3 regions of the Micromonospora sp. NPDC002411 genome follow, and region 2 is predicted to be linked to each of the others. Evidence: riboswitches for the same ligand, from Rfam matches in the RefSeq annotation. Region 2 holds a riboswitch; each other region holds the start of a gene.
What was found. A riboswitch is a leader RNA that binds a small molecule or an ion and turns the genes downstream of it on or off. The one in region 2 is predicted to bind cyclic di-AMP.

Region 1 (11,753 bases), on a different contig from region 2:
CCGTCGACCTGGGCGTCACTCCGCCACAGCCCTGGGGGCCGCAGTACTTCATGGCCCGTCCGATGGCCGCGTGGCGCGACTCGATCCGGGGTGAGTTCCGCTACGCACTCCCGTTCGACGACCTGTGAGCACACCGCGCATCCGCCGACGGCGTGCCGCCGACCTCGACGGATGCGTCGCGGCGCTCGCCGAGGTCCACCGGGTCGACAGGTATCCCCTGAACTGGCCCGCCGACCCGCGCCGCTGGCTGAGTGAGCCGCGCCCGGACCACGCCTGGGTCGCTGTCGCCGACGACGCGGCGATCGTCGGGCACGTCGCGGTGCACCGGGTGGTGCCCGGGCCGGCGGGCGCGTCGCTGGGCCGGCCGACGGCCGAGGTGGCACGTTTGTTCGTGACGCCGAGCGCCCGGGGATTGGCGCTGGGCGGTGCGCTGCTGGACCGGGTTCACCAGTGGGCGAGCGCACATGGGACCGATCTGACGCTCGAGGTGACGTCCGACGGCGCCGCGGCCACCGCCCTCTACGAGCGGACCGGATGGCGGTGCACCGGGACCAGCACCGCTGCGTGGACCGCACCCGACGGCAGCGCGGTGTCGCTGCGTCACTACACGCTGTCCGGTGACGCCGTGCCGGCCATCGCCGCGAGCCGGCGGGCGAGCAGGGCCGCGGCGTCGCGCAACTCCGGAGGCTCCACCACCTCCACCTCGTAACTCAGACGGGCGAGGTGCGCGGCGAGCCAGTCCAGGCGCTCCCCGCCGACGACCAGCACGCACCACCCGTCGCGGTCGTCCTCGACCCGCCCCACCTGGGGTGGCACCACCTCCCGCACCTGGTCGACCGTCGCGCGCACACGTGCCCGGGCGAGATACCGGTACGACGCCTCGGTCACGGCCCGCTGCACGAAGGCGACCGGGTCCGGGTGCTCGCGCGCCCGGAAACGCCAGGTCGTCGCAAACGCGGCAGCCATCCGGTCCAGGCGGAACGTCCGCCAGTCGTCGCGGTCCACGTCCCAGGCCATCAGGTACCAGCGGCGACCTGTCGTGACCATCCGGACCGGCTCGACCGTCCGCTCGTGCTGCCCACCGTTGCGTGCCTCGTAGGTGAATCGCACCCGCACCGCGTCGCGGCAGGCCCGGGCCAGCGTCACCAGCACCTCCGCGTCGATCTCGGCCACCGGACCCATGAGCGTCTCCGTGGACCCGTGCACCGCCCGTACCTCGGCGCGCAACCGTGCCGGCATGACCTGGTCGAGCTTCGTGAGGGCCCGCAGGGCCGCCTCGCCCGCGCCGGCGATCGTGCCGCCCGAGGCGAGGCGCAGCGAGACCGCCGTCGCGATCGCCTCCTCGTCGTCGAGGAGCAGCGGTGGCAGGCGGGTGCCCGCACCGAGCTGGTAGCCACCACCGACCCCCGGCACCGCGTGCACGGGATAGCCGAGCGCACGTAGTCGCCGCACGTCACGACGCACGCAACGGTCGGTGACGCCGAGCTCGGCGGCGAGGTCCGCGGCCGTCCAGGATGGCCGCCGCTGGAGCAGCGCCAGCAGCCGCAACACTCGCTCGGTCGTCGCCTCGACGGTCACGCGCCGATCGTTACACAGAATGCGGAACGGTTCTGTCCGCTATCCACGAGAGGCTGGTCCCATGACCGACCAGGATCACGAGACAGGGAGCTGACATGGCCCGCGACATGCAGATCACCTTCGACTGCGCCGACCCCGCCGCGTTGGCGGCGTTCTGGGCCGAGGCCCTCGGCTACCAGGTACAGGGCCCGCCCGGGAACTTCGAGTCCTGGGAGCAGGCGCTCGACGCGATGGGGGTGCCGCCGGAGCACCGCAACGACGCGTCGGCGGTGGTCGACCCCGAGGGCTCGCGACCACGGCTGTTCTTCCAACGGGTTCCCGAGCCCAAGCAGGTCAAGAATCGCGTACACATCGATGTGCGGGCCGCACCCGGGCTGGAGGGTGACGAGCGGATGGCGGCCCTGGAGAAGGAGGCCGAGCGGCTCGCCGCGCACGGCGCCACCCGGCTCGGTCGCCACGAGCCCGCTCCCCCGCTGGGTGCCGGGCACCTCGTCATGGCCGACCCGGAGGGCAACGAGTTCTGCCTCGACTGACGCCACGTCCGCCCAGGTCACTGCCGCGATCACCGGATGTCATGCGAACATGTGTACGTGTCGCCCGGTGCCAGCATCCTGCACGCCGACCTGGACGCCTTCTACGCGTCGGTCGAGCAGCGCGACGATCCACGCCTGCGCGGCCGGCCGGTGATCGTCGGCGGGGGCGTGGTCCTCGCGGCCAGCTACGAGGCGAAGGCGCGGGGCGTCCGCAGCGCGATGGGCGGCCAGCAGGCACGCCGGCTGTGTCCGGACGCGATAGTGGTGCCGCCTCGGATGTCGGCGTACACGGCGGCGAGCCGCGCGGTCTTCGAGGTCTTCCGGCAGACCACTCCGCTGGTCGAGGGGATCTCCATAGACGAGGCGTTCCTGGACGTGGGTGGCCTGCGGCGGCTGGTCGGGCCACCGGCCGACATCGCGGCGCGGCTGCGTCGAGAGGTTCGTGAACGGGTCCACCTTCCGATCACGGTGGGTGTGGCCCGCACGAAGTTCCTGGCGAAGGTGGCCAGCGGGGTGGCGAAGCCGGACGGCTTGCTGGTAGTCGCACCGGACGCCGAGGTGGCGTTCCTGCACCCGCTTCCGGTCGAACGGTTGTGGGGCGTCGGCCCGGTCACCTCCGCGAAGCTGCGGGAGCACCGGATCCGTACCGTCGGCGAGGTGGCCCGGCTCGGTGAGGCCGCGTTGGTGTCGCTGCTCGGGTCCGGTGCCGGCCGGCACCTGCACGCCCTGGCGCACAACCGTGACCCACGCGCGGTGCAGGTTGGTCGCCGACGCGGCTCGATGGGTGCCCAACACGCGCTGAGTCGCACCCCGCGCGCCCCGGCGGAACTGGACGCCATCCTCGCCGGTCTGGTCGACCGGGTCACCCGGCGGATGCGCGCGGCCGGGCGGTCCGGTCGCACTGTGGTGCTGCGGCTGCGCTTCGGCGACTACAGCCGGGCGACCCGCTCGCACACCATCGGCAAGGCGACAGCGGACACGACGCCGCTGCTCGCCGCCGCGCGCGCATTGCTGCGGGCGGCCCAGTCCGAGATCGACAGTCGTGGTGTCACGCTGATCGGTGTGTCGGTGGGCAACCTGGACGACAGTCCGGTGCAGCCGGAGTTGCCGTTCCACCGCGACCCGGGCGCGGAGTTGGACGCCGCTGTCGACGCGGTCCGTGACCGGTTCGGCTCGACGGCGCTCACCCGTGCGGTCCTGCTCGGCCGGGAGCCGGGTGTCGAGATGCCGCTGCTGCCGGATTGACCGATCTGCGTGCGGTGTCCACGCGCGGAGGTGGGACAGGAGACACATCACAGCAGGTCGGCGGTTTAGCCGGCGGCCGACGGGTGACCCTTGGGGGGTACAGCCTGACAAGGGGGGACCCACCATGTCCGAGGACACCAGCAACCGAGCGAGCCGCGGCGCCGAGCGCCCGCACGACGTGACCGACCCGCTGCTCTGGCAACTGGCGATCGACGTGTTGAGCGCCCACGAGCCGGACGACGAGGGTCACTGCCGCAATCTCCAGTGCGCCGGGCAGGCCTGGCCCTGCGCTGCCCGTCAGGGCGCCGAGCATTCGCTGCGTCTGTCCCGCGGCGGGTCTGACTCCGTCGAGGTGACCGTCGACGGCGGGACCGATCTGGCATCGACCTCTCGCTGGGGTCGCAACGCCGGCCCGGTGGCGTCGCGTCGAGCGCCGAAGGCGTCCGCCTCGGCGGCGTGACTCGAACCCGGCCCGGCACTCGGGCTGACCAGCACCGAACACACGAACGCTCGGCCGATGACCCGGCCGAGCGTTCGTGTGCCGTCCGTCAGAGGCTGAGCTTCTGACCGGGGAAGATCAGACCCGGGTCGGCCCCGATCAGCTTCCGGTTGTGTTCGTACAGCGCCTGCCAGCCGCCGGACACCCGACGGGCGTCGGCGATCTCCGACAGGGTGTCGCCCGGCTTGACCAGGTACGTCTGGCCGCCGGCCGGCGCCGCGGTGCGTTCATGGTTGCGGGTCGCCGGCTGCTCGCCGCGCGACGGCCGCTCCTGCCGCTCGGTGGGCTTCGCGGTGGACTTCGTCGACTTCGCGGTGGACTTGGTCGACTTCGTGGCGGAGCCTCCCGACGAGCCGCCCTTCTTGCCGCAGGTCGGCCAGGCACCGATGCCCTGCCCGTCGAGCACCTTCTCGGCGATGGCGATCTGCTCGCCACGGCTGGCCAGGTCGGCGCGGGCGGCGTACTTCTTGCCGCCGTAACCGGCCCAGGTGCTCTGCGAGAACTGCAGGCCACCGAAGTAGCCGTTGCCGGTATTGATCTTCCAGTTACCGCCGGACTCGCACTTGGCGATCGCGTCCCAGTTGACTCCGGCCTGCGCCGGGGCGGCCGGGCCGAAGAGGGCGACAGCGCCGGTGACGGCACCGACGGCCAGGGTGCCGACGGCGAGGCGGCGGGTGGTGACCCGTCGATGACGGGGCGTGTGAACAGACGTCATGTGAGCTTCCTCCACGCCGGCGAGGTGAGCTGTCGGGTTCGGGCCGAGGAGCCCGGCCGCACGGTGGCGGCTTCACCCCGAGGTGACGTGCACCGAGGAACGTGTGGGTCCCCCGCTCCTGCCCGGGTGACTGGGTTCCGACGGCCGGGGGCAGGATTTGGCGTTGCCGGCCGCGGTGTCCGCAGTGGCGAACCCGACCGACGTTAGGCACGTTCGGTGACGATCGCCCAACCCCTGTGAAGTTCTTCACCGGGGTACGCGGGGCGCCGTCCGCAGCGGTTGCGGCCGGCCGGACACTGTGCAGAGAGCACTGTGGACCGGTACCGATCAGGCCTCGTGACGCAGCCAGGCCACGGTGTAGCACCGAGCGACTCGACGTGTCCGTTGGTGATCGGATGCACGACGCCGGTACGCCGAACCGGCCGGCGGGTCCCTGGTCGGGTGGCCCGCCGGCCGGGAGGTCGACCGTCTACAGAGTGCGCGCCAGCCGGTCGGCGAGCGTCCGGGTGAAGCGGGCCGGGTCGGTCAGCTCACCGCCCTCGGCGAGCACGGCCAGGCCGTAGAGCAGCTCGGCAGTCTCGGTCAGGGCCGCCTGGTCGCTCCCCTGCTCGTGGGCCTTGCGCAGCCCGGAGACCAGCGGGTGCCCGGGGTTGATCTCCAGGATCCGCTTGGTCGGGGGCACCTCGTGCCCCATGGCCCGGTACATCTTCTCCAGGGTCGGCGTGAGGTCGTGGGCGTCGCCGACCACGCAGGCCGGTGAGGTGGTCAGTCGCGACGACAGCCGGACCTCCCGGACGCTGTCGGTCAGCGTGGTGCCGAGCCACTCGAGCAGGCCGGCGAACTCCTGCCGCTGCTGCTCGCGCTCGGCCTCGGCCTGCTGCTTCTCCTCGTCGGTGTCCAGGTCGATCTCGCCCTTGGCGATCGAGCGCAGCGTCTTGCCGTCGTACGCGCCGACCCGCTCGACCCACACCTCGTCGACCTGGTCGGTGAGCAGCAGCACCTCGTGACCCTTGGCCCGGAAGGCCTCGAGGTGCGGCGAGTTCTCGATGGCGGCCCGGGACTCACCGGTGGCGTACCAGATGTCGCTCTGGCCGTCCTTCATCCGCGAGACGTAACCGGCCAGGTCGGTGGGCTCGGTCGCGTCGTGGGTGGAGGCGACGGAGAGGATGTCCAGCAGGGTGTCGCGGTTGTCGGTGTCGTCGATCAGCCCTTCCTTGACCACCGCGCCGAACTCGGTCCAGAAGGTGCGGTAGCGCTCGGCGTGGTTGGCCTTCAGGTCCTTGACCGTGGCGAGGATCTTCTTGACCAGGCGGCGACGGACGATCTGGATCTGCCGGTCCTGCTGGAGGATCTCCCGGGAGATGTTCAGCGACAGGTCGTGCGCGTCGACCACACCCTTGACGAAGCGCAGGTAGGTCGGGACGAGCGCTTCGCAGTCGTCCATGATGAAGACACGCTTGACGTAGAGCTGGACGCCTCGGCGGCCCTGCGGGGAGAACAGGTCCAGTGGGGCGTGGCTGGGCAGGAACAGCAGCGCCTCGTACTCGAAGGTGCCCTCGCCCTTCATGTGCACGACCTCGAGCGGGTCGGCCCAGTCGTGGCTGACGTGCTTGTAGAACTCGTTGTACTCGGCAGCGTCGACCTCGTCGCGGGGCCGCGCCCAGAGCGCCTTCATCGAGTTGAGGGTCTGCACCTCGCTGGTGGCGGCCTCGCCGTCGGCGCCGGGGCGTTCGACGGTCATCCGGATCGGCCAGGCGATGAAGTCGGAGTAGCGCTTGACGATGTCGCGGACGGTCCACTCTGCGGTGTAGTCGTGCAGGTTGTCCTCGGTGTCGGCCGGCTTGAGGTGCAGGGTCACAGTGGTGCCCTGCGGGGCCTCGTCCACCGCCTCGATCGAGTACGTGCCCTCGCCGGTGGACTCCCAGCGGGTGCCGCCGGTCTCGCCGGCCTTGCGGGTGACCAGGGTGACCCGGTCGGCGACCATGAACGCGGCGTAGAAGCCGACGCCGAACTGGCCGATCAGGTCCTGCGAGGCGCGCGCGTCGGCGGATTCCCGCAGTTGGCGCAGCAGCTCGGCGGTGCCCGACTTGGCGATGGTGCCGATCAACTGGACGACCTCGTCGCGGGTCATCCCGATGCCGTTGTCCCGCACGCTGAGGGTGCGGGCGTCCTTGTCGACCTCGATCGTCACGTGCAGGTCGTCGGTGTCGGCGACGAGGTCCTTGTCGACGAGAGTGGCCAGCCGCAGCTTGTCCAGGGCGTCGGAGGCGTTCGAGATGAGCTCCCGCAGGAAGACGTCCTTGTTCGAATAGATCGAGTGGACCACCAACTGGAGGAGCTGACGCGCCTCGGCCTGGAACTCCAACGTTTCGGCCTGGTTGCTCACACCGTCTCCCATCTCGGCTCGTGCGGGGTTTCGCGGAAAGGATACGAGTCGTCACGGGCCGGGGTGCCGCCGCGTCCGGGTCGCATTCCCGATTGAGGGGGGCGTCGGTGTGACATGGCTGACTTTGGTTAACAGAAGTCAGGTGGGATAGCGTGACCGCCATGAAGATCTCTGGAAGCACCGCCCTCGTCACCGGCGCCAACCGTGGCCTCGGCCGCCACCTGGCCGCCGAACTCCTCGCCCGTGGCGCCACCGTCTACGCCGGCGCGCGCAACCCGGACGCCGTGGACCTCCCCGGCGTGACGCCGGTGCGCCTGGACATCACCGACCCCGCCTCGGTGGCCGCCGCCGCCGAGCTTGCCGGCGGCGTGAACCTGCTGATCAACAACGCGGGCATCGACACCCGGACCGACCTCCTCGACGGCGACCTGGACCTCGTCCGGCTGGAGCTGGAGACCCACTACATCGGCACCCTGTCCACGGTCCGGGCGTTCGCGCCGGTCATCGCCGGCAACGGCGGCGGAACGATCCTCAACGTGCTCTCCGTGCTGTCCTGGGTGAACTTCCCGATGCACGCCGCCTACGGTGCCGCGAAGTCCGCCGAGTGGGCGATGACCAACGCGCTGCGCCTCCAGCTCGCCGAGCGGGGCGTCCGGGTCGCCGGCCTGCACGTCGGCTACCTGGACACCGACATGGCCGCCAATGTGACCGGCCCGAAGTCCGACCCGGCGGTGATCGCCCGGCTCAGCGTGGACGGTATCGAGGCCGACGCGTACGAGATCGTCGCCGACGACGTCAGCCGGCGGGTGCAGGCCGGGTTCCCCGGGGGCGTGGCGGCGCTCTACCCCCAGCTCCCCTGACCCACGACGCGACGGGCCGCCGCCAGCAAGCACCGGCGGCGGCCCACCTGCACGGGTACGCGCTCAGCTCGCCTGCAACGCCACGTCGTCGAGCACGAAGCTGGTCTGCAACGACGAGTCCTCGGTGCCGGTGAACTTCAGGGTCACCGTCTGACCGGCGAACCCGGCCACGTTGAAGCTGCGCTGGGTGTAGCCGGCGGCCGCGTTCAGATTCGAGTACGTCGCCAGCGTGGTGGAGCCCACCTGCACGGTGAGCCGGTCGTACGCCGTGGAGCCGGTCGTCTCGGCGGTGTCGACGTGCAGCCAGAACGACAGCGTGTAGCTGGCACAGCCGGCCGGCACCGTCACCGACTGCGACAGGCTCTCAGTGCTGGAGCTGCCGTTGCCGCCCAGCCACGCCTTGTACGACCCGGTCCGGGCCGGCTGGCTGCTGGAATTGGTGATCACGCCGGAGGACGCGGTCCACGGGGTGCTGCCGCTCTCGAAGCCGCCGTTCCCGATCACCTGACCACCGGTGCAGGTCGGGGTGCCGCCGCTCACGGCGAGCTGCCACAACGCGTACGCGACGCCATCGGCCGCCCGGTTCAGCACGGTGGCGCTGACGTTGGCGGTGGTGTCGCAGGACCGGTGGTAGCAGGGGTCGTATGCGGCGTTGGCGGTGCCGCCCCACTTGGCCGCCTGGGCGCTGGTCTTGCGGGCGCTGGCGCCGGCGGCGTAGCCGGAGGTGGGGATGCCGGCCTGCTGGAAGTAGTAGTCGTCGGAGCGGCCCTGACCCTCGACGTTCTCCTCGGGTTGCAGACCCAACGAGTCCCAGTACGCCTTCAGCGGCGCCGCCGTGGTCGAGGTGACCCGGTTGATGAAGTAGCCGCCGTTGATAGAGCCGACCATGTCGAAGTTGTAGTAGCCCTTGATGTAGCCGCGCTGGGTGGAGTTGAGCGAGTTGACGTAGAAGCGGGAGCCGTTGAGGCCCTGCTCCTCGTCGGTCCACCAGGCGAACCTGACCTTCTTCGTCATGGTCGGGTTCTGCGCGGCCAGGACCAGCGCGTTCTCCAGCAGGGTCGCCGAGCCGGTGGCGTTGTCGTTGATGCCGGGACCGGCCGAGACACCGTCCAGGTGGGCGCCGAACATGACCACCTGGTCGGTCGGACCGCCTCGCCACTCCGCGATGAGGTTGTTCGACGGGTACCGGCAGCTGGAGCAGTACTGCTCACTGACGGTGTAGCCGGCGGACTGCAGCCTGCTCTTGACGTAGGCGAGCGAGGCCGTGTAGCCGGCCGAGCCGGCCCGCCGGTTACCGCCGTTGTTGGTGGCGATGCTGTTGAACTGGGTGAGGTGGGCTTGGACATTGGTGACCGAAATGTCCGGTGCAGCCAGCGCGGCAACGGTGGCGGCGATCGGCCGGGCCATCGTCGTCGCGGTCGTGGGTGACGCGGCCACCGGCTGTGCGGCCAGCGCCACCGTCATCCCGGCGAACACGGCGAGCGCGACTCCCGCGCTCAGCGTTCTGCCTCTCATGGGGGCTCCTCGGGGGTTAAAGGGATACCCGAGACACTTACAGATGTCGATGCATTGGGCATCGGTCGTTCGTCCCGAACCACCGACGGTTCGACGGTGGGTACCGGCGTCGGCACAGGTGAGTAGAGGTGCCAGGATGGGTAGGTAACGCCAGCAGGGGTCGTCGGGCCCGGAACGGGGGCTTGCGATGGAGCCGGGTCGAGCGTGACACGACCCAGCATTGACCTGTTCAGCGGCGGTGGCGACACCGGTCGGCTGATGGCCGGGCTGGACTGGGCCCGTACGCCGCTCGGCCCGGTCGACGGGTGGCCGCAGAGCCTGCGGGTCGCGGTCCGGCTGGTCCTCTCCTCCCGGTACCCCATGCTGCTGCTCTGGGGCGAGGGGTTCTCCCAGCTCTACAACGACGCGTACTCCACGCTGATCGGCGACAAGCACCCCGCCGCGCTCGGCAACGACGTGCGGGTGACCCTGGCCGAGGGCTGGGACGTGCTCGCCCCGCTGGTCCAGCAGGCCATGACGACGGGGGTGGCCAGCTGGGTCCCGGCCCTGCGGCTGCTGCTGGAGCGGGCCGGCTACCGCGAGGAGGCGTACTTCAGCGTCTCGCACGCCCCGGCCCGGGACGACGACGGCCGTACCGTCGGCGTGTTCACCGTGTGCAGCGAGGTCACCGAGCAGGTGGTCGGCGAACGTCGGCTGCGGCTGCTGCGCGACCTGTCCGTCCTCGGAGACGGTCGCACCGTCGACGTGGACGCGACAGGCGCCCGGCTGATCGACACGATCGGCGGCCACCCGCTGGACGTGCCGTTCGCCGCCATCTACCTGCGCGACGGCGCGTCCCTGCGGCGGGTCGCCCACACCGGCGGCGTCCAGGGCGCGCTGCCGGACACCGTCGACCTGGCCGACGCGGGCCCGATCGCGCACGCCTGGGGGCTGCCGGACGCCGCGGAGGGTCGCCCGGCTCAGGTCTCCGACGTCGCCGACCGGATGACGCTGCCCGCCGGCGCGTGGGACGACCCGGTCCACACCGCGCTGGCGCTGCCACTGCCGTCCGGCGACGAGGACCAGCCACTCGGTGTCCTGCTGGCCGGGGTCAGCCCGAGCCGACGGCTCGACGAGGCGTACCGGTCCTTCCACCAACTCCTGGCGCAACAGGCGTCCCTGGCGTTGCGCAACGCCCAGGAGTACGAGGAGGAGCGGCGCCGGATCGAGGCGTTGGCCGAGCTCGATCGGGTGAAGACCGACTTCTTCGCCAACGTCAGCCACGAGTTCCGTACCCCGTTGACACTCATGCTCGGCCCGCTGGCCGACGCCCTCACCGACGCCACCGCACCCCTGGCGACCGTGCAGCGGGAGCGGGTGGAGACCGCCTGGCGCAACGCCACCCGGCTGCTGACGCTCGTCAACAGCCTGCTCACCTTCTCCAGCCTGGAAGCCGGTCGCGCTCGTAGCGATGCCCGGACTGTCGACCTGTCCGCGCTCACCGCGGAGCTCGCCGGCGTGTTCCGGGCCGCCGTGGAGCGGGCCGGGCTGACCCTGGAGGTGGTCTGCCCGCCGCTGCCACGGCCGGTCACGATCGACCCGGTCAACTGGGAACGCATCGTCACCAATCTGCTGTCCAACGCCCTGAAGTACACGTTCATCGGCCGGATCCGGGTCACCCTCGACGCCGACGACGAGGAGGTACGCCTCACCGTCGCGGACACCGGCATCGGCATCGCCGAGCAGGACCTGCCGAAGCTCTTCGACCGCTTCCACCGGGTGCGGGGGGCGCGCTCGCGCAGCCACGAGGGCACCGGCATCGGCCTGGCCCTGGTGCACGAGTTGGCCCGACTGGAGGGCGGCGAGGTGCGGGTGACCAGCCGGGTGGGTGTCGGCAGCACCTTCACCGTGGTGCTGCCCTGGTCGGCGACACGCCGTAACGCGGTGGCCGACCCTCCGGTGGAACGGCGGGGTGACGCGGCCCGCGCCGCCGTGGAGGAGGCGACCGGCTGGCTCGCCGAGGCCAGCGACAACCCGACGGAGCCCGAGCACGCCTCCGGGCCGACAGTGGACGAGCTGGCCGGCGCGCGGATCCTGGTCGCCGACGACAACACCGACATGCGGGCGTACCTCAGCCGGCTGCTCACCGGGCAGGGCTGGCGGGTACGGGCCGTCACCGACGGTCGGAAGGCCCTCGACGAGATCCACCGCGAACGACCCGACCTGGTCCTCACCGACGTGATGATGCCGGTGCTGGACGGTTTCGACCTGCTGCGCCAACTCCGCGCGGACCCGACGACCCGGACGCTGCCGGTGCTGGTGCTGTCCGCCCGTGCCGGCGGTGAGGCCAGCGTGGAGGGCTTCGGCCTGGGCGCCGACGACTACCTGGTGAAGCCGTTCGCCGCGACCGAGCTGATCGCCCGGATCCGGGCCGCCATCCGGC
Region 2 (6,042 bases):
AACCTCTACCACACCTTCCAGGGCGGCTGCGGCGGCTCGGGTGACAGCGTCAGCGACACCCCGGCCGAGGCCTCGCCGGCGTACCAGTGCCCGACCGGGCGCGACACCTGCTCGGCGACCGGGCTGGACCCGATCACCAACTTCATGGACTACACCTACGACTCGTGCATGTACCAGTTCACCCCTGGTCAGGCCAGCCGCATGATCACCGCCTGGAACGCCTACCGCGCGGCCTAACTGCTCCGCGTACAACCGGTGTCGGCTCCGTCACGACGGAGCCGACACCGTCGTGTCAGAGCCCCGGTCAGGCGGCCGTGCACTGCACGTCACGGCTGAGGCGGGTCGGCCGAGCCTGTGGCACGGCGACCGGCGCGGCCGTCGCCGACGGGGCGTGCGGGTCCAGCCAGACCCGGACAGCCGGCCGGCTCGGCGTGACACCCGGGACGCCGGCGACGTGCTGCTCGCGGCGGGTCAGCATGGCCACGTCGACGGTGAACTCGAACAACCGCCAGTCGACCTGCTGCTCGGCCCGGGCACTCTGCGCCAGCCGCGCGACCCGGACCGGATCGGTCACCGGACGAGCGTGCCCCGCCAGGTAGGCCTCGTCGTCGCTCTCCTCCGGGGGGAACGAGTGCAACGCGTAACGGCCGTCGCGTTCGAGGTCACGGCGCTTCGGGGAGTCGATGATGAAGCAGAAGAGACCTTCGTCCGTGATGACCGGGGAGACCGGGTGAACCCGGGGCCCGCCGTCGGCGCGGACCGTGGCCAGGTAGCCGAAGCCCGGCCCGTACTGCTGAAGGAGAACGCGGATCCCGTCGGCGAGTCGGGGCTCGTCGGCGGCGAAATCGGACCAGGAAGCCATGCGAGCATTCTATCGAACAAATGTACGACGGGCGACCTCGACGCGCTGGTCACCGGCACCGAATCCGCCCGGTTTCGGCAACGCCGCTATGGTGGTCCGATGCTGCTCTCCGACCGCGACCTGGTCTCCGAGATCAAGGCCGGCACGCTGGGCCTGGAGCCGTTCGAGCCCACCCTGGTCCAACCCTCCAGCATCGACGTCCGACTCGACCGGCTGTTCCGGGTCTTCAACAACCACCTCTACACCCACATCGATCCGGCGATGCAGCAGGACGACCTGACCTCGGCGGTCGAGGTGCCCGACGGCGAGCCGTTCGTGCTGCACCCGGGGGAGTTCGTGCTCGCCTCGACGCTGGAGGTCATCTCCCTGGGTGACCAGCTCGCCGGCCGACTCGAAGGCAAGAGCTCACTGGGCCGGCTCGGGTTGCTCACGCACTCCACCGCCGGCTTCATCGACCCCGGCTTCTCCGGACACGTGACGCTGGAACTCTCCAACGTGGCGAACCTGCCGATCACCCTCTGGCCGGGCATGAAGATCGGGCAGCTCTGCATCTTCCGGCTCTCCTCGCCGGCCGAGCACCCGTACGGCTCGGTGGTCTACGGATCCCGCTACCAGGGCCAGCGGGGCCCCACGCCGAGCCGCGCCTGGCAGCACTGGCGCACCTGGCCGACCCGCTGAACCCGTGACGACGAGGGCCCGCCGCGACGGATCGCGACGGGCCCTTCGGTCACTCCCGATCAGCCTGGACGGCCGTAGCTGTGGATCGGGCCGTCGTCGACCTTCTTCATCTTGACCGGTTGGCCTGCCTGCGAGGCGTGCACCACCCAGCCGCCGCCGACGTACATGCCGACGTGGTGGATGTCGCTGTAGTAGAAGACCAGGTCGCCGGGGCGCAGGTCGCCCTTGCTGACGTCCTTGGTGACGCGGCTCTGCTGGGCGGCGTTGTGCGGCAACGACACACCGGCCTTCGCCCAGGCGGCCAGCATCAGCCCGGAGCAGTCGTACGAGTTGGGTCCCTCGGCGCCCCACACGTAGGGCTTGCCGATCTGTGCGCAGGCGAACTTCACCGCGACGCCCGCGGCGCCGCCGGGATAGCTGCCGGGGCAGGGCGCCGGGCGCAACGAACCACCGCCACCGTTGCCGTACACCTTGAGGCGAAGCTTCTGCAGCCGGTCGATCTCTTCGTTGATCTGCTTCTTCTTCGCGGCCAGCTGAGCCTCGGTACGGGTCAGCTGGGCCACCATCTCGTCCAGCGGCGCCTTCTGCGCGGCCAACTCGTCCCGCAGGTCGGCCACCTCGCGTACGTCCTGTTGCTGGTTGTGCGCGAACCGGTCGAGCATTTCGAGCTGACTGACCACCTCGCTCGGTGACCGGCTGCCCAGCATCGCGTTGACGGTCGACACGGTCTCACCCTTGTACGCCCGCACGGCGAGGGCGCTGACCTTGTCCATCGCGGCGTCGACCTGCTGTTCGAGCGGGGCGATGCGGGTGGCCAGAGCGTCCGCCTGCTTGCGCTTGACGGCGAGGTCGGTCCGGGTGGCGTTGTGCCGTTCGATGATCGGTTCGAGTTTGTTCCAGTCCTCGTCGATCTGACGCTCGATCTCCGCGACGGACGGGTCGGCGTGGGCCGCCGTGGCGCTGCCCGTCAGGACGACGGCGACGCCGACCAGCGCGGCGAGAGCGGTGGTGAAGCGGGACCAGCGTGGGCGCGGCACGATCGGCGTCGGGCCGGCTGCTGCCGACCGCTCGGACGACGGCCGCGGGGCATGGAGTGCCACCGGGGTTCCGTACTCCTTCTTCCTGACCGCCTACCGGGTTAGCTGACGGGTTCGGGCGGGAAGTCGGCGCCCTACCGCAGTGGCTGCGGATTCACCCCGAGGGACCTGGGTCCCCGGTTCGCTCGGAAACGACTCGGCGGTGTCGGTCCGTTACCGCCCGGGCTGGGCGGAGCTGCTATCGGGCCGACGAATGACCAGAGTAGAGACGCCTGTTACCAATCCGCAACCCGTGCGGCCGTGACACTCCGTACCGATCGAGTGGGGGTCACCGACCCAGTGTGAAGATTTCCTTCTGAGCGAGTCGATAGATGGAAAGGTATTGACGCGGACTCTCCAGCGGCGCGATGGTGACCTGACCTCTACCCGCGAGAATCTAGGGGGTTCGATGCACCATCCAACCCTGTCGACCGGCTGGCGCGCACTGCTCGCCACCACCGTCATCGCCGCCGCGAGCGCGGTGCCACTCTCGGCAGCGGCCGCCGCCGCACCCACCACCGATCGCCAGCAGCAGTACGCCGCTGCGGCGACCGAGTACGGCGTACCGACCGGTGTGCTGCTCGGCGTCTCCTACCTGGAGTCCCGCTGGGACAGCAACGCCGGCACACCGAGCACGAGCGGTGGCTACGGCCCGATGCACCTGACCGACGCCCGCCACGTCGCCGCTCTACCCGGGCGCGGCCACCACGATGCCGGTGCCGAGGACCCACGCGGCGACGACTCCCGGCCCGCCCGGGTGCCCGCGCCCCGACCCGCCGAGGCCCCCGCGCCGGCCGCCGCCGCGTTGCAGACCGTGGAAGCCGCAGCCGCGCTGACCGGCGCCACCCCCGAGGCGCTGCGCACCGACGCGGAGGTCAACATCCGGGGCGGGGCTGCGCTGCTCAGCGCGTACCAGCGGGAGTTGGGTGCACCGGTCGGCGCGGACACCGACCCGGCGGCCTGGTACGGCGCGGTGGCCCGCTACGCCGGTGCGGACAGCGCCGACGCCGCAGCGGCCTTCGCCGACGAGGTCTTCACCACCATCGCCGCAGGCGAGTCCCGGGTGACCGACGACGGGCAGCGAATCACCCTGCCGGCGATCGCGGTACAGCCCCAGCGCTCCTGGTTGGACCGGCTGGGCCTACGCCGGCTGGCCCGCCCGGACGGGGTGGAGTGCCCGCGCACCATCTCCTGCGAGTGGATCCCCGCACCCTACGAGGCGTTCGGCGACGGGGACTACGGCAACCACGATCTCTCGGACCGGCCCGCCCGGCAGAAGATCGAGTACATCGTCATCCACGACACCGAGGCGAGCTGGGCGACGACCCTGAAACTCGTCCAGGACCCGACGTACGTGAGCTGGCACTACTCGCTGCGCTCGGTCGACGGGCACATCGCCCAGCACGTGAAGACCAAGGACGTCGGCTGGCACGCGGGCAACTGGTACGTCAACGCCAAGTCGATCGGTCTCGAACACGAGGGCTTCGCCGCGCAGGGCACCTGGTACACGGAGGCGATGTACCGGACCTCGGCGAAGCTGGTCCGGCACCTGGCGCTGCGGCTGGGCATCCCGCTGGACCGCCAGCACATCATCGGCCACGACAACGTGCCCGGCACCGTCGCCTCGACCGTGCGGGGGATGCACTGGGATCCAGGCCCGTACTGGGACTGGACGCACTACTTCGACCTGCTGCACGCGCCGCGACTGGACACCGGCACCCCGGCCACCGGGCTGGTCCGTATCGACCCGGACTACGCCACCAACCAACCGGCGTTCACCGGATGCGTCACCGCAGGTGTGCCGTGCGCGCCGCGCGGCTCATCGTCGGTGGTGCTGCGGAGCGCACCGTCCGCGGACGCGCCGCTGGTCAACGACATCGCGCTCCGTCCGGACGGCACCCCGAACACGATGGCCGTGTCGGACCACGGGGCGCGGGCATCCGCCGGGCAGACGTACGCGCTCGCCGGACGGCAGGGTGACTGGACCGCGATCTGGTACCTCGGGCAGCGGGCCTGGTTCCACAACCCGGCGTACGCGCCGACCGCCAGCTGGACCGTCGGCGTCGTGGCCACGCCGAAACCCGGACGGACGACTGTCCCCGTGTACGGACGGGCGTACCCGGAGCAGGCGGCGTACCCGGACGGGGTGCCCTACCAGACGATCTCGCCGCTGCAGTACACCCTGGCCGCCGGACAGCGGTACGCCGTCGGCGCGGTGCTGGCCGGCGAGTACTACCGGGCCAGCACGTTCGACGGCTCGTCGCCGGGCGACTGGACGGTGATCCGCGGCAAGAACCGCTACGCGCAGATCCAGTTCGGCCACCGGATCATGTACGTCGATCTCGCTGACGTGCAGCTGCTGCCCTCCCCGGTGGGCGCGCCCCGCTGAGAACCACGACGGCCCCCGGTCGGTGACCGGGGGCCGTCAGTACGTGATCTGGATCAGCCAGGTCTGCGGAACCCGGCGACCGGCATCGTGTTGATGCTGGACACCTGCACCGGTTTGCCGGCACGTGGTGCGTGCACCATCTGGTTGTTACCCAGATACAGGCCGACATGCGTTAGGCCGGAGAAGAAGAAGACCAGGTCACCGGGGCGGGCGTCAGCTCGCGCGACAGCCTTGCCCTCGTTCCACTGGTCACCGGTGTGGTGAGTGAGGGAGATCCCGGCCGACTTGTAGGCGTACTGGGTCAGCCCCGAGCAGTCGAACGAGTTCGGGCCGGTGGCGCCCCAGACGTACGGATCACCGACCTGTTGGCAGGCAGTCTTGATCGCCTTCTGGGCGGCCGAGCTGGTCACACCGTTGATCGTCGGGCAGCCCGCGGTCTTGACCGTGGTCTTGGGCATTGACGCCTCAAGCTGCTTGATTTCGGCGTCGATCTGCTTCTTCTTGGCCGCCAGCTCGTTCTGCTGCGTGGTCTGGGTGGTGATCAGCGCGTCCAGCTTCTGCTTCTCACCGTCGTACTTGGCCCGCACGGCCAGCACACCCTCGACCTCCTTGCGCTCCTGCGCGGCAAGCCGGTCGAGCACGGTGAGCTGCTCGGTGAGCGTGTCCGGCTTGACGCTGACCAGCAGCGAACCGATGTCGTGCGACGGGCCGGAGATGTAGTAGCGGGAGGCGAGGTCGCCCACCCGGTTGAGCGCCAACTCGCTCTGCAACGCGAGCGGCTCGATCTTCTTCTGCAGGCTCGCCGACTTCTGCCGGTTGACCTTCAGCTGCGCCCGAACCTTGTTGTACTGCTCGATAGTGGGCTCCAACTGCTCCCACTTCTTGTCGATCTGCGCCTCGATCTCGTCGACCGTGGGATCGGCGTGCGCCGGTGCGGCGAGCAGACCGGCGCCGACTGCGGCGGCGGCGACCAGGACGAGCAGGCGGTGGACGCCGCGGCGCAAGCCACCTGGCCGAGCAGACGTTTTCAGGTCGTG
Region 3 (11,753 bases), on a different contig from region 2:
GAGATCGGGTTCCGGTCGCTGGACTTCTCCGAGCTGGCCCTGCGGGTGGAGGACGAGACGGGGGAGGAGCTCAACTTCGACGCACCCGGCCTGCGCCGCATCGCCACCGTCGGGGACGTTCTCGACTTCCTCGTCGAGCTTCAGCACCAGTGACCGTCGCGACGGCGGGCCACCGGACACCGGCGGGCCCGGAGCAGGCGGGCGTCGACAACCGGCTCGTCGTCGGCGGCGCCACGCTGACCTGGCGCACGCTGCCGCTGCCGGTCCTCCCCGACCCCAGCGCGGTGCTCGCCCACTCCGCAGTGCACGCGCTCACCGCCGCCCGGCAGCACGCCGTGTACGGCACCGAGCTGCTGCTCAGCACCGCGAGTCGGGTTGACGCGGCAATGCGTGTCGAACTGCTCGACGCCGGGTTCACCGTCAGCGTCCTCGACGACGACGGAGCGCACCCGAGTGTCCCGCCCCGGCGGCGAGCCGCCGAACCCGGCCGGCTCTGGCTGCTGACCTCGGGTTCGACCGGGCGTCCCAAGCGGGTCGGGCACACCCTCGACACGTTGACCACAGTGCGGGCCGACCAGCCCGATCGGACGTGGCTCTGCCCGTACGCCCCCGGCACGTACGCCTGGTGGCAGGTCGTCACCCTGTCGTTGACCCAACCCGGCCAACACCTGGTGGTGGTCGAGCCCGACGAGCTGGACGACTGGCCCACTGTCGCTGCCACGCACGGCGTCGACGCCGCCTCCGGCACCCCCACCTTCTGGCGTCGCACCCTCTACCGCGACGCCGCCGCGTTGGCCCGGGTGCCGTTGCGCCAGATCACCCTCGGTGGCGAGCCGGTGGACCAGGCCATCCTGGACCAGCTCCGGGACATCTTCCCCGCCGCCCGGATCTCCTGGATCTACGCGTCCTCCGAGGTGGGGGCGTCCATCGTGGTGCACGACGGGCGGGCCGGATTCCCGGTCGACTGGCTGGACCGGGAGACCCCGGGCCGCCCGACGCTCTCGGTGGTGGACGACGAGTTGGTGGTCACCTCCCCGTTCCACGGGGCGGGACTGGCCGGCCCGGTCCGCACCGGGGACCGGGTGCAGGTGCGCGACGACCGGGTGCTGATCACCGGTCGTTTGGACTCCGACGAGATCAACGTCGGGGGCAGCAAGGTCTCCGCCGGCGTGGTCCGTGGTGTGCTGGCCGAGCACCCGGCGGTGGCCTGGGCCCGCGTCACCGGCCGCCGCGCGCCGGTGCTCGGCCGGATGGTGGTCGCCGAGGTGGTCCTTGCTCCCACCAAGCACCTGGACACCGCCGAAGCCGCGCTGGTCCGCTGGTGCGCCGACCGGCTTCCCGAGTACGCGGTGCCACGCCGGATCCGCGTGCTGACCGAGATTCCCGTCAAGGAGAGCCTGAAGAGCGATGTCTGACACCCAGCTCGTCCCACCCAGCTCCGTGGTCCTCGTCTCCGGCGGCTCGCGGGGGCTCGGCCTGGCCATCGTCACCGACCTGCTCGATGCCGGCGTACGGGTTGCCGCCTTCGCCCGTACCGTCACCCCGGAGCTGGAGAAGCTCGCCGCCGAGCACCCCGACCGGGTGCACGTCGGCTCGGTGGACGTCACCGACCTGCGCGCCGCGCAGGGCTTCGTCCGTGCGGCGGAAGAGCGGCTCGGCCCGATCGACGGCATCGTCAACAACGCCGCGATGGGGCAGGACTCGCTGCACGCGCACACCGCCACCGACGACATCGCCCGGATCATCGAGACCAACCTGACCGCCCCGCTGCAACTGACCCGGCTGGTGATTCGCCGGATGCTCGCCAAGGGACTACGCGGACGGATCGTCAACATCACCTCGATCTGCGGGCAGCGCGGTTTTCCTGGGCTGGTCGCGTACTCGGCCACCAAGGGCGGCATGGACGCCGCCACCCGCTCGCTGGCGCGGGAGCTGGGCGGCCGGATGCTGGTGAACTCGGTCGCACCCGGCTTCTTCGCCTCGGAGATGTCCGCAGTGCTCGGCCCGACTCAGCTCGACCAGATCGTGCGCCGCACGCCGACGGGCCATCTGACCGAGCCGGAGGAGGTCACTCCAGTGGTACGGATGTTGCTGCGCGAGCACACCAACATCAACGGCCAGGTCATCGTGGTGGACGGTGCCGCCGCCATCTGACCTGGACCGGCCGGCCCGGCCCCGCCCGGTGCCGGGCCTGCTGGCCGCCGCGGAGCGGCACCTGCGCGTCGGCGTCCCCGCCGACCTGACCGACGCGGTGACCCGCAGTCACCTCGACGACGGCCGTTGCGTCGGCTGGTACGGCCCGACGACGCCGGGGTGGCGGGTGGCGATCGACGCGGAACGAGCGGACGCGCCGGTGCCTCCCGCGCTGGGACGCCGGTTCGGGGTGCAGGACTTCTGGGCGCGGTGGACCCGTGCCGAGTGCTGCTGCAAGTTGGCCGACGTCCCGGTGGCGGCCTGGTGGCGTCTCCACGGCCTGGGTACGCCGGCCGACGGGTCGGCGGTCTGGCGCACCCTGCGGGTGGCCGACCTGGTGGTAACCGTCGGCTTCGCCCCCGCATCCGGCCCCGTGCCCCTGCCCGCCTCCGTGGCTGGCTCGCGCCGCCTGGACCGCTAGGTGACGACTCGCCGCCACGACCGCTGCGTGGCGACGTGCCGCTGCGTGGCGACGTGCCGCCGCGTGTGACGGCCGGCCTGCCGTTGGTACCGGCGGTGCCTGTAGAGCTGCCCCACAGGTGGGGCAGGCGCGCGGGCCTCGTGGGTCGTCGTAGCCCTGAGGCGACGGAGTTTGATCCTGGTTGCCGGTGGGAGCAGCGTTGCCGGCCCCATATTCGGGGCAGCTCTACAGGCACCCAGCCCAGTCCCACCAGGCCGGACCGCACCCGCTCGCCTCCGCCCCACCGGGGCCGGGCTGCGCCCGTTGCTCAGCCCAGCCCGCGTCCACAGCCCAGCCCGTGTCGACGGTCAGATCAGGTCCCAGCTCAGCGGGGTGCCGCGTGAGACGTCGGTGGTGAAGGTGCGACCCAGGACCCGGTCGATCTCCACCGGAGCCAGCCCGCCGGCCGGTCGGATCGACCTGACATTGTGGATGGTCACCGGGTCGCCGGCCCGCACGTCCTCGACCACGAACAGCGAACGGCGGAACCGCAGCCCCTCCCGCTCGGCCGGGGTCGGGCCGATCGCGGTGCCACCCATGGCCGCGTACGCGCGACCGGACTCGGCCACCAGGGCCGTCAGCTCCGCCGGGTTCAGGGAGAAGTCCGAGTCCACGCCGCCGTCCGCCCGGTCCAGCGTGACGTGCTTCTCGATGAAGCAGGCGCCGAGCGCCACCGAGGCGACCGCCACCCCGATGCCGGGCGTGTGGTCGGACAGCCCGACCGGCACGTCGAACGCGCCGGCCAGCACCGGAATGCGCCGCAGGTTGCTGTCGGCCGGCGGCGCCGGGTAGGAGGCGGTGCAGGCCAGCAGGACGATGCCCGCCGCGCCACCGTCCCGCGCGGTCCGCACCGCGGCGTCGATCTCGGCGACCGTCGCCATGCCCGTGGAGATCACCATCGGCTTGCCCGTGCTCGCCACGAGCCGGATCAGCGGCAGGTCGACCAACTCCGAAGAAGCGATCTTGTACGCGGGCGCGTCCAGCGACTCCAGCAGCTCCACGGCTGTCGCGTCGAACGGCGACGAGAACACGGTCAGGCCACGCTCGCGAGCCCGCTCGAAGATCGGGGCGTGCCATTCGTACGGGGTGTGCGCCCGCTCGTAGAGGCGGTACAGGTTCTCCCCGCCCCACAACTCGTGCCCGCTGGAGATCCGGAACGCCGGGGTGTCGACGTCGATCGTGATGGTGTCCGGCCGGTACGTCTGGAGCTTGAGCGCGTGCGCCCCGCTCTCGGCCACCGCGTCGACGATGGCCAGCGCCCGGTTCAGATCTCCGTTGTGGTTGCCGGACATCTCGGCGACCACGAACGGTCGTTCCCCGGCACCGACCGCGTGCGGTCCGATCTTGATTGTCGCCGTCATTCCGACCTCTGCTCAGGTACACCCGCACCGGTGTGCGGTGGTGCTGTCGTCGTCCGCCCGGCGGGTGGACGACCTGGAAAACCAGGGCGCCGGGAGCCGGCCCGGCTCCCGGCGTGCGGTGCGGTGGCGGCGTTCACGGCAGGCGGCTCCCGGCCAGCGCATCGCGCCGCTGCGTGGTCGTGACGACCTCGTCGTCGCCTGTCGTCGCGGTGCCCGCCCCTCGACCCGGGTCGTCGTCGGCGGTGACCGAGTCGGAACCAGCGTCGACGCCGCCCACTGGGCCCTGGCGACGCAGGCGGCCGGCGACCCGGTGCGCCTGGCGCAGAGCCGAGTACGCCAGCCAGTCGCCGCGCCCCACAAGGCGGTGTTTGAGCCCGGTCACTCCGGGCGGTAGCGGATATCCACCGGTGGGCAGGTACCGGCGGTAGTGCTCGGCGGCCCGGTGGAAGAAGTCCCGCCGCAGGTGTGGGTGTAGCCGGCCGTCGTTGCCCACCACCACCAGATAGTGGTTGATCATCAGTTGGAACAGTTCGGCCTGCAACCGCTCGTCCGGGTGCTTGCGGGCGACCCAGTCCAACAGCCGCTCGTACTGGGCGAACGCGTCGAAGTGCCGGCCGCTGCGGGTGGAGGTGATCGCGCCGTGCCGGCCCTGCCGGTACAGGTAGCAGACCCGGTCCAGTACGGAGATCTTCTCGGCGCCGATCAGCAGGGGGTGGCTGAACGGGATGTCCTCGTACCAGCCGGGGAAGAAGCGCAGCTCCAACTGGTCCAGGAAGTCTCGCCGGACCACCTTGTTCCAGGCGGTGTGCTGCACCCGCAGCAGCTGCGGCTGGTCGTCGAGGCGTGTCACGCCGGGGATGCCGCGTAGCAGGTGACTGCTCGCGTCGACCTCCCGACGACCGTCCTCGTGCACCCGCAGGTGGTCCAGCATCAGCACGTCGGGCTGGTGCTGGCGCAGCCGGTCCAGCACCGCGGGGATCGTTCCCGGTGGCAACCAGTCGTCGCTGTCGACGAACCAGACGTACCGGCCGGTGGCCACGTCGAGCCCGGCGTTGCGGGCCAGGCCCAGGCCCACGTTGCTGCTCAGGTGCACGACGCGGACACCGTCGCGGCCGGCGGCGTAGGAGCGGAGCATGTCGCCGCAGCCATCCGGGGAGGCGTCGTCGACGGCGATCATCTCGACCGCGTCCGACTCGTCCGCCGGGATGTCGGCCCGGATCGACTCCAGGCACTGGTACAGGTATGCCTCGACGCCGTACACGGGCACGACGATGCTCAGCAGCGGTGCGTGCGTCGGCTCATTGACCACGCCCGCCACCTTTGACGGTCAGGGTGGCCGAACCCGGAACCTGACGTGACCGCCGATGGTGGAGTCCCTGAACTCCCCCCGAGCGGGAGGTTAACGGCGGCAGGCCCGCAGTCCACCAATCCGGCGACCGTGGCGTGCCCGTACCGCCGTCGGCGGGTGGGACACGTCCGGTTCACCCGAGAGTGACCCGGTAGGGTGCCTCGGTGCGGCCCTGCCGGGCCGTCGCGGGCGTCGCCGTCGCGTCGTCCGACGCCGCGCCGAGGAGGATACGGACGTGCTGGTGACCCTGCCGATCTTCAGGATCCCGGCATGACCAGCGCCGCTGCGGTGTCGACCGCACGGCCCGCCGTCACGCCCGCCCGGCTGCCCTCGCTGACAGGGCTGCGCTGGATCGCCGCGTTACTGGTCTTCGGCTTCCACGCCGGCACCATGCGGATCATCGCCGAACCGGACTACAAGGCGGTGGTCGACGCGCTGTTCACGCTCGGCCTGTCCGGGGTGCAGTTCTTCTTCATCCTCAGCGGTTTCGTGCTGGTCTGGTCGGCCCGCGTCGGCGACTCCCGGCGCACCTTCTGGCGGCGTCGAGTTGCCAAGATCTACCCGAACCACGTCGTGCTGTGGGGTGCGGCCCTGCTGGTCGCCTGGTGGTTCGCCGATCCGGTCCTGCCGGCGGTCGCGTTGGAGAACCTGCTGCTGTTGCAGGCGTGGGACCCCCGGATGGGCTGGTTCTACAGCGTCAACACGGTGAGCTGGTCGCTCTCCTGCGAGTTCTTCTTCTACCTGTGCCTGCCCCTGGCGCTGCCGCTGCTACGCCGGGCCAGCCCGAAGCTGCTCTGGGTGCTGATCGTCGCGCTGCCGCTGCTGATCCTCGCGCTCTGGCCGGCCCAGCAGTTGGTGCCGGAGGTGAGCCGGTGGTGGTTCACCCAGATCTTCCCGCCCGTACGGTCGCTCGAGTTCTGGTTGGGCGCCGTCGCGGCCGAGCTGATGCGGCGGGGTCTCTGGCGCGGCCCGGGGCTCACCGTCGCCAGCCTGGTCTTCGTGGGCACCTGGGTGGCGGCCGCTCAGTGGATCCGCGCGGAGCTGTGGACGACGCTGCTCGCCGTCGCGTACCTGCTGGTGATCACCGCCGCCGCGGACGCCGACGTGCGGGACAAGCGCTCCCCGTGGCGGTCCCGGCCGCTGGTCTGGCTCGGGGAGGTCTCCTTCGCCTTCTACCTGGTCCACGTCCTGGTGATGACGAGCGTGCTGCGGTGGAGCGGTGACTGGGGGACCGGGTTCACGGGCTGGCGCGGGCCGGCCGTGGTGCTCGGCTTCCTGGCGGTGAACCTGGTCCTCGCCGGGCTGCTGCACCGCTTCGTGGAGACGCCGATGATGCGTCGACTCGCACCGCGCCGCCCAGCTCGTCCGGCGTCCGTCCCCCGCCAACGCGCGGGCGGTCCCGACGCCGCCGGGGAGAGCGGGCAGCAGACCAACGGTCGATCAACGTACGCCGACTCGCGCTGACACCGTCCACCCTGCTCAGTGGGGTTCGGCGCGGCGTGCGACGACACGCCCGTGGTCGGTGCGTCGAGGTCGGCACGACGGTAGCGTGAGGTCGTGCTTCCGGTCGCGTTCACCTGTCCGCTGTGGTGGGTGGCGCGCTGGGCGACGCGGGTGCTGACCAGCCTCGCCGTCGTCGCGGCCCTGGCGCTCGGCGCGGGCCCGGCCTCGGCCGCTGTGCCAACTCCGTTCGCCCTCGGCGCACTCCCGGCGACCTGCCCGTCCACCTCCGCGCAGGGGGCGGTGCACGAGGCGCAGGCGACGACCGAGGAGCCCGTCGAGGAATTCTCCTCGGCGTGGTCGGTCGACCCGCAATCGGCTCCGCCCGGCGACCAGGCCACTGCCCGGACCGGCCCGCTGCCGGTGCGCGCGGCCGGGTCCGACCGGCTGCCCCTGGTCCACGGCCCGAGCAGCCGGGCACCCCGGGCGCCACCCGGGCGCTGAGTCACCGGGACGAGCGTCCCGCCCGCCGCGCCTGTCGACCCACCAGCTCCGCGCCCCACCGGCCCGTGCTCCGCCCTGGCCCGGTGGCGGTGGGGCTCCCCATCGCATCGCTCTCTCCCGAGGTGCCGACCATGGAGACCGCCGTCTTCTACCAGTTCGTGACCGAGGTGCCGCAGGCCGCCGCCATCTGGTCCACCCTGTTCCTGCTGGCCCTGGGCGTACTCGCCCTGCTGGTGGCCCGCCCCGAGCGGGACACACCCTCGGACGACCCGCGCACGGCCGCCCCCACCGCTCGTGAGGTGGCCGCCGCCGAGGCTGCCGACCTGCGCCGGTACGCCGAGGAGGTAGCGGTCGCCGCGACCGGCGCGGCCAGGACCGCGCAGCGGCGACGTGCTGACTGGCTGACCGCTCAGGAGGAGATGGAGCGGGCCTGGTGCGCCTATGACGAGGCGGACACCGCCGCCCGTCGCTTCGCGGGCGCCGAGGCGCTGCCCACCCCGCAGACCCCCCGCACCCCGGCCGAGTACGCCGCCCGCGAGCGCTACCTGCACCGGGCCGCGATGACGGCGTACTGGCGGGGTGACCTGAGCATGGCGCAGCTCGGCGACGTGTTCGCGCACCGGCGCGGCTGGGATCCCCGGCGGCACCCGGTCGAGCAGGAGGTGCTGTTCAGCCGGACGATCCGGGACGCCAGGCTGGCCGACTACCAGGCCGCCGCATCCCGGGAGCGTGCTGCCTGGCGGGACGCGGAACTGGCTGCCGACTCAGCGCGAGCCCTCGCAGCGGAGACCTGCGCGGCGGCGGCCCGGCTGCGACCGAACCCGCTACCCGCGCGCCGGGCGGTGACCGGTGTGTTCCGACCCGCTGTCGTGGCGCGGTGGCGGCCGGCGCGGGCGAGTTGAGCCCGATCCGTGACGTGAGCCGGCTCACGCCGACCGAGAATCGGGCGTCCGGCGCGATCGGCACGATTCTTCCGGTGAATCTGGTCGCATTCTCGGCGGCCTGTCCGGTTGTCGCCCGTAGGCGTCACCGTAACCGCTTGTCCCATCGAGTCACGTCAGCGGCAATACGCGCAGAAATTGCTACGCTATTTCAGGTTTACGCAGGTGGAGCTGGCTTGGCAGGGGTGCGGACGGGCCAGTACTGTCGTCCCGTCCGGTGCGGTAACCGATCGCAAGAGGCGACGCCGCGCCGACCCGCTCAATCGTGATGAACGAACCGGGGACCCACCAGTAAGTCCGGGGTGAATCCGCGAGCCACAGCCCGCGGTAGGGCGATCTTCCCGCCCGAATCCGTCAGCTAACCCGGTAGGCGGTGTCGGAAGGAGTTCCATCCTCGTGCAGCACCTTTCCACCCCTCGGTTGTTCCCTCGCCTCCACGGCGCAGCGGTGCCCCCGCTCATTCGTCCAGTGACGGTGAGCTGACCCCCGGGTCATCGCCTCACCGCCCGGCCACGCCGGGCGTTCCCCTGAGCGGTTCACCATCCGCGGACCACGGTCCGCGCGCTGGCGCCTGCCCGGATACCGGTCCGGTCGCCGGTGTGCCGCTCTCCCCCCGATCCGTGGAGGACCCCGTGAAGCACACCCTGCAGCGTCAGCTCCGCCGTTTCGCCACCGAGCGCCCGTACCAGATCGTTGCCGCCTCCGCCGCGGCCCTCGCGATCGCCACCACCACCGGCGCCCTGCTCACCACCGCCGACGACGCACCCGCCGGCCAGCGCACCGCGACCACCGTCGCCGAGATGCGCAGCGACGTTGCCGCCTCCCGCGGCGAGGTGCGTGAGGCGTCCCCGTCGGCCAGCGCCGCGCCGAGCACCGCCGCCCCGGCCACCAGCGCCGCGTCGCCGGCGGCCAAGGCGAAGGCCAACCCCGACCTCACCCGTAAGCCGACGCCGCCGAAGCCACCCGCGACCAAGGTGCTGGACTACGACTACGAGGCGCAGAACACGTACTACAACTGCGGCCCGGCGGCCACCCGGAACGCCCTCAGCGCCACCGGTATCGACCGCACCCAGGAGGAGCTCGGCGCCGAGCTGGGCACCACCGAGATGGGCACCAACTCGGCCGAGGACACCACCCGCGTCCTCAACGCCGAGGTGAAGGGTTCCCCGTACCGGACTCGGATGTTCGCCGGCGCCCCCAGCCCGGCCCAGATGGACCGGCTCCAGGCCGACGTCGTCAAGGCCATCACCGACGGCCGTGGCGTGGTCGCGAACGTCGTCGGCGACGCCGTCGACACCAACGGCGGTTACCACTCCTACGGCGGCGGGCACTACATCGCCGTCGTGGGTTACAAGGACAACGGCCGCACCGTGCGGATCGCCGACTCGGCCAACGCGGCCGACCCGTCGTACTGGATCACCACCATCGACCTGGCCAACTGGATCGCCAGCCGGGGCTACTCCGCCTGACCCAGGCACGCTGACCGCCGCGGGCGTCGTCCCCCACAAGGGGGCGGCGCCCGCGGCGTTTTTCGTCGGTGCCGTCAGCGTCGCGCGGGAGGCGGCGTGGATGACGACTCTCGTACCGGGCCGTGAACCGTGGGAGACTGCGGCCGTGGTGGATGAATCGGGTGGTCAAGCCGGTCGCGGGCGGGTCCTGCTGCTCCTGCACGGAATGGGCACGACCGGGGACGTCTGGTTGCCGTGGGCGCCGCTGCTGGAGCAGCGCTGGGCGGGGCGGTGGCTGGCACCGGACCTCGCCGGCCACGGCTGGGCGGAGCCGCTGCCGTCGTACACCTTTGCGGGGTTCGCCGACCGGATAGCGCGCGGCCTGGCGCTCGGCGACCGGCTCGTCGTGCTCGGGCACTCGCTGGGCGGGGTGGTCGGCCTCGCGCTGGCCGCGAACGCCGCCGGGGCGCCCGTGGACGCCGTGGTCGGGCTGGGCATCAAGGCCGTCTGGTCACCCGACGAGCTGGCCCGCGCCGCCGGCCTCGCCGCCCGTCCGGTCAGCTGGTTCGCCACCCGCGCCGAGGCGGCACGCCGCTACCTTCGGGTGTCCGGCCTGGCCGGCCTGGTCCCGCCGGACCATCCGGTGGTGGACGCCGGCCTGCGTCAGGTCGACGGCCGGTGGCGTCTCGCCATGGACCCGACCGCGTTCGCCGTCGGCGAGCCCGACCTGGCCGCGCTGCTGGCGGCGACCGACGCGCCGGTCGTGCTGGCGCGCGGGGAACACGACCCGATGGTCAGCGACGAACAACTCAAGGAGTACGGGGTGCCGGTCGCCACGCTGCCCGGTCTCGGCCACAATGCGCACGTGGAGGACCCGGCGGCCGTGCTGGCGCTGCTCGACCCGTATCGCTGAGCGGTCCCGAGCGGAAATATCGGTCGTGCGACCGGGCTCCCGACGCCTACATTCGCCCGGATGCCTGCCGTTGATCCGTCCCTTGTGGTCAGCGTGAGCCTGAATGTCGTCGACTCTCGACTCGACGATGCCGCGCGTCGGTGCCGATCCCTGGTCGCCTCGCTCGGCGCGGTGGGTCTGGTGGCGTCCCGCACCGAAGCGGACCATCCCCGCGACGGGGTGAACGTCGACCTGACGCTGATGCCGTCCGTCCCGTCCGCTCCGGGCGCTGAGGCGGTCCGTCACCTGGCCGCGCCCCTGCTGACGCGCTTCCGGTGGAGCCGTGGCGATCTCGAGGTGGACGAATCGGCGGCCGGTCACCCGACGGGTTTCGCCGCCGGTCGGGAGCGGACGACCGACGGCGTGACGCCGATCTGCGTGTCCATCTGCGCGGCCGCCGACACCGAAGGCGAGTGGTGGGACCCGCCGGAGTGGCTGCCCGCCGACGAATCCGTCGTTCCTGTCCGGCGACGGGTCAGGCGGCTGCCGGCTGCGGCGTCCGACGACGACGTCGTGGCCCGGGTGCACGCCCGGCTGACCGCCCCCGATCTCGACACGGCTCTGGTCCGCTGCCTTCCGCTGCTCGGGCGGCCGGACGTGTGGTCCGTCGACCTGCGACAGATGGCGACCGACGACGGCGTCTGGAGTCTGGCCCTGCTCCTGGTGCTGCCTATGGTCGACGTGTCACCGCAGGCTCCCTTCGGGACCGCTGTGGACGCCCTGGCCGCCGAGTTCGGATCGCCGTCGGGGCACCTACGCAGGTCACCGTTTGGAACGTGGATGGTGGCGGCGATGGAGACGACCCGGCCGCTCAGCGACGCGCCGGCGGTCGAGGCGTTGTACGTGCGGACCGGAATCGACCCGTTCGACCCGGGGCCGGTCGACCGGCCGGTGGAGATCCGGGAGATGGTGCTCCGAGGCCAGGACGAGGACGGTCCGGACGAGGCCGAGTTGATACGCGCGATCGAGGAGGCGTTGCGAGACGCCGTACGTGTCCTGCTGGTGGTCGACGTCACCGGCCCGGTTGCGGACGCCAGGGCCGTGGTCCGGGGCCTCGTTCGGATCGAGGACGATGACATCGACTCGACCACCACCGAGATCCTGGC

Region 1: it holds a riboswitch for cyclic di-AMP, as region 2 does, so the genes downstream of both, ACWCO3_RS19555 (transglycosylase family protein) here and ACWCO3_RS16845 (C40 family peptidase) in region 2, are expected to answer to the same signal.
Region 3: it holds a riboswitch for cyclic di-AMP, as region 2 does, so the genes downstream of both, ACWCO3_RS16660 (C39 family peptidase) here and ACWCO3_RS16845 (C40 family peptidase) in region 2, are expected to answer to the same signal.

Annotation. Positions count from the first base shown of each region.
Region 1 covers NZ_JBSFBM010000160.1:3,229-14,981, reverse strand. Annotated here, with positions in the region: partial or broken gene ACWCO3_RS19585 (GNAT family N-acetyltransferase) at 1-128, shown strand, start outside; gene ACWCO3_RS19580 (GNAT family N-acetyltransferase) at 125-709, shown strand; gene ACWCO3_RS19575 (helix-turn-helix transcriptional regulator) at 604-1,578, opposite strand; gene ACWCO3_RS19570 (VOC family protein) at 1,674-2,111, shown strand; gene dinB (DNA polymerase IV) at 2,148-3,356, shown strand; gene ACWCO3_RS19560 (hypothetical protein) at 3,481-3,816, shown strand; gene ACWCO3_RS19555 (transglycosylase family protein) at 3,905-4,570, opposite strand; cyclic di-AMP (ydaO/yuaA leader) riboswitch at 4,571-4,711, opposite strand; gene htpG (molecular chaperone HtpG) at 5,040-6,968, opposite strand; gene ACWCO3_RS19545 (SDR family oxidoreductase) at 7,118-7,816, shown strand; gene ACWCO3_RS19540 (M28 family peptidase) at 7,880-9,331, opposite strand; gene ACWCO3_RS19535 (ATP-binding protein) at 9,536-11,753, shown strand, end outside.
Region 2 covers NZ_JBSFBM010000126.1:11,376-17,417, reverse strand. Annotated here, with positions in the region: partial or broken gene ACWCO3_RS16860 (zinc metalloprotease) at 1-237, shown strand, start outside; gene ACWCO3_RS16855 (pyridoxamine 5'-phosphate oxidase family protein) at 305-862, opposite strand; gene dcd (dCTP deaminase) at 962-1,540, shown strand; gene ACWCO3_RS16845 (C40 family peptidase) at 1,600-2,640, opposite strand; cyclic di-AMP (ydaO/yuaA leader) riboswitch at 2,654-2,789, opposite strand; gene ACWCO3_RS16840 (N-acetylmuramoyl-L-alanine amidase) at 3,026-5,005, shown strand; gene ACWCO3_RS16835 (C40 family peptidase) at 5,059-6,042, opposite strand, start outside.
Region 3 covers NZ_JBSFBM010000124.1:4,454-16,206, forward strand. Annotated here, with positions in the region: gene ACWCO3_RS16615 (acyl carrier protein) at 1-153, shown strand, start outside; gene ACWCO3_RS16620 (AMP-binding protein) at 150-1,415, shown strand; gene ACWCO3_RS16625 (SDR family NAD(P)-dependent oxidoreductase) at 1,408-2,154, shown strand; gene ACWCO3_RS16630 (hypothetical protein) at 2,138-2,614, shown strand; gene pseI (pseudaminic acid synthase) at 2,962-4,014, opposite strand; gene ACWCO3_RS16640 (glycosyltransferase family 2 protein) at 4,148-5,323, opposite strand; gene ACWCO3_RS16645 (acyltransferase family protein) at 5,633-6,826, shown strand; gene ACWCO3_RS16650 (hypothetical protein) at 6,920-7,306, shown strand; gene ACWCO3_RS16655 (hypothetical protein) at 7,438-8,208, shown strand; cyclic di-AMP (ydaO/yuaA leader) riboswitch at 8,494-8,635, shown strand; gene ACWCO3_RS16660 (C39 family peptidase) at 8,868-9,716, shown strand; gene ACWCO3_RS16665 (alpha/beta fold hydrolase) at 9,862-10,608, shown strand; gene ACWCO3_RS16670 (hypothetical protein) at 10,669-11,753, shown strand, end outside.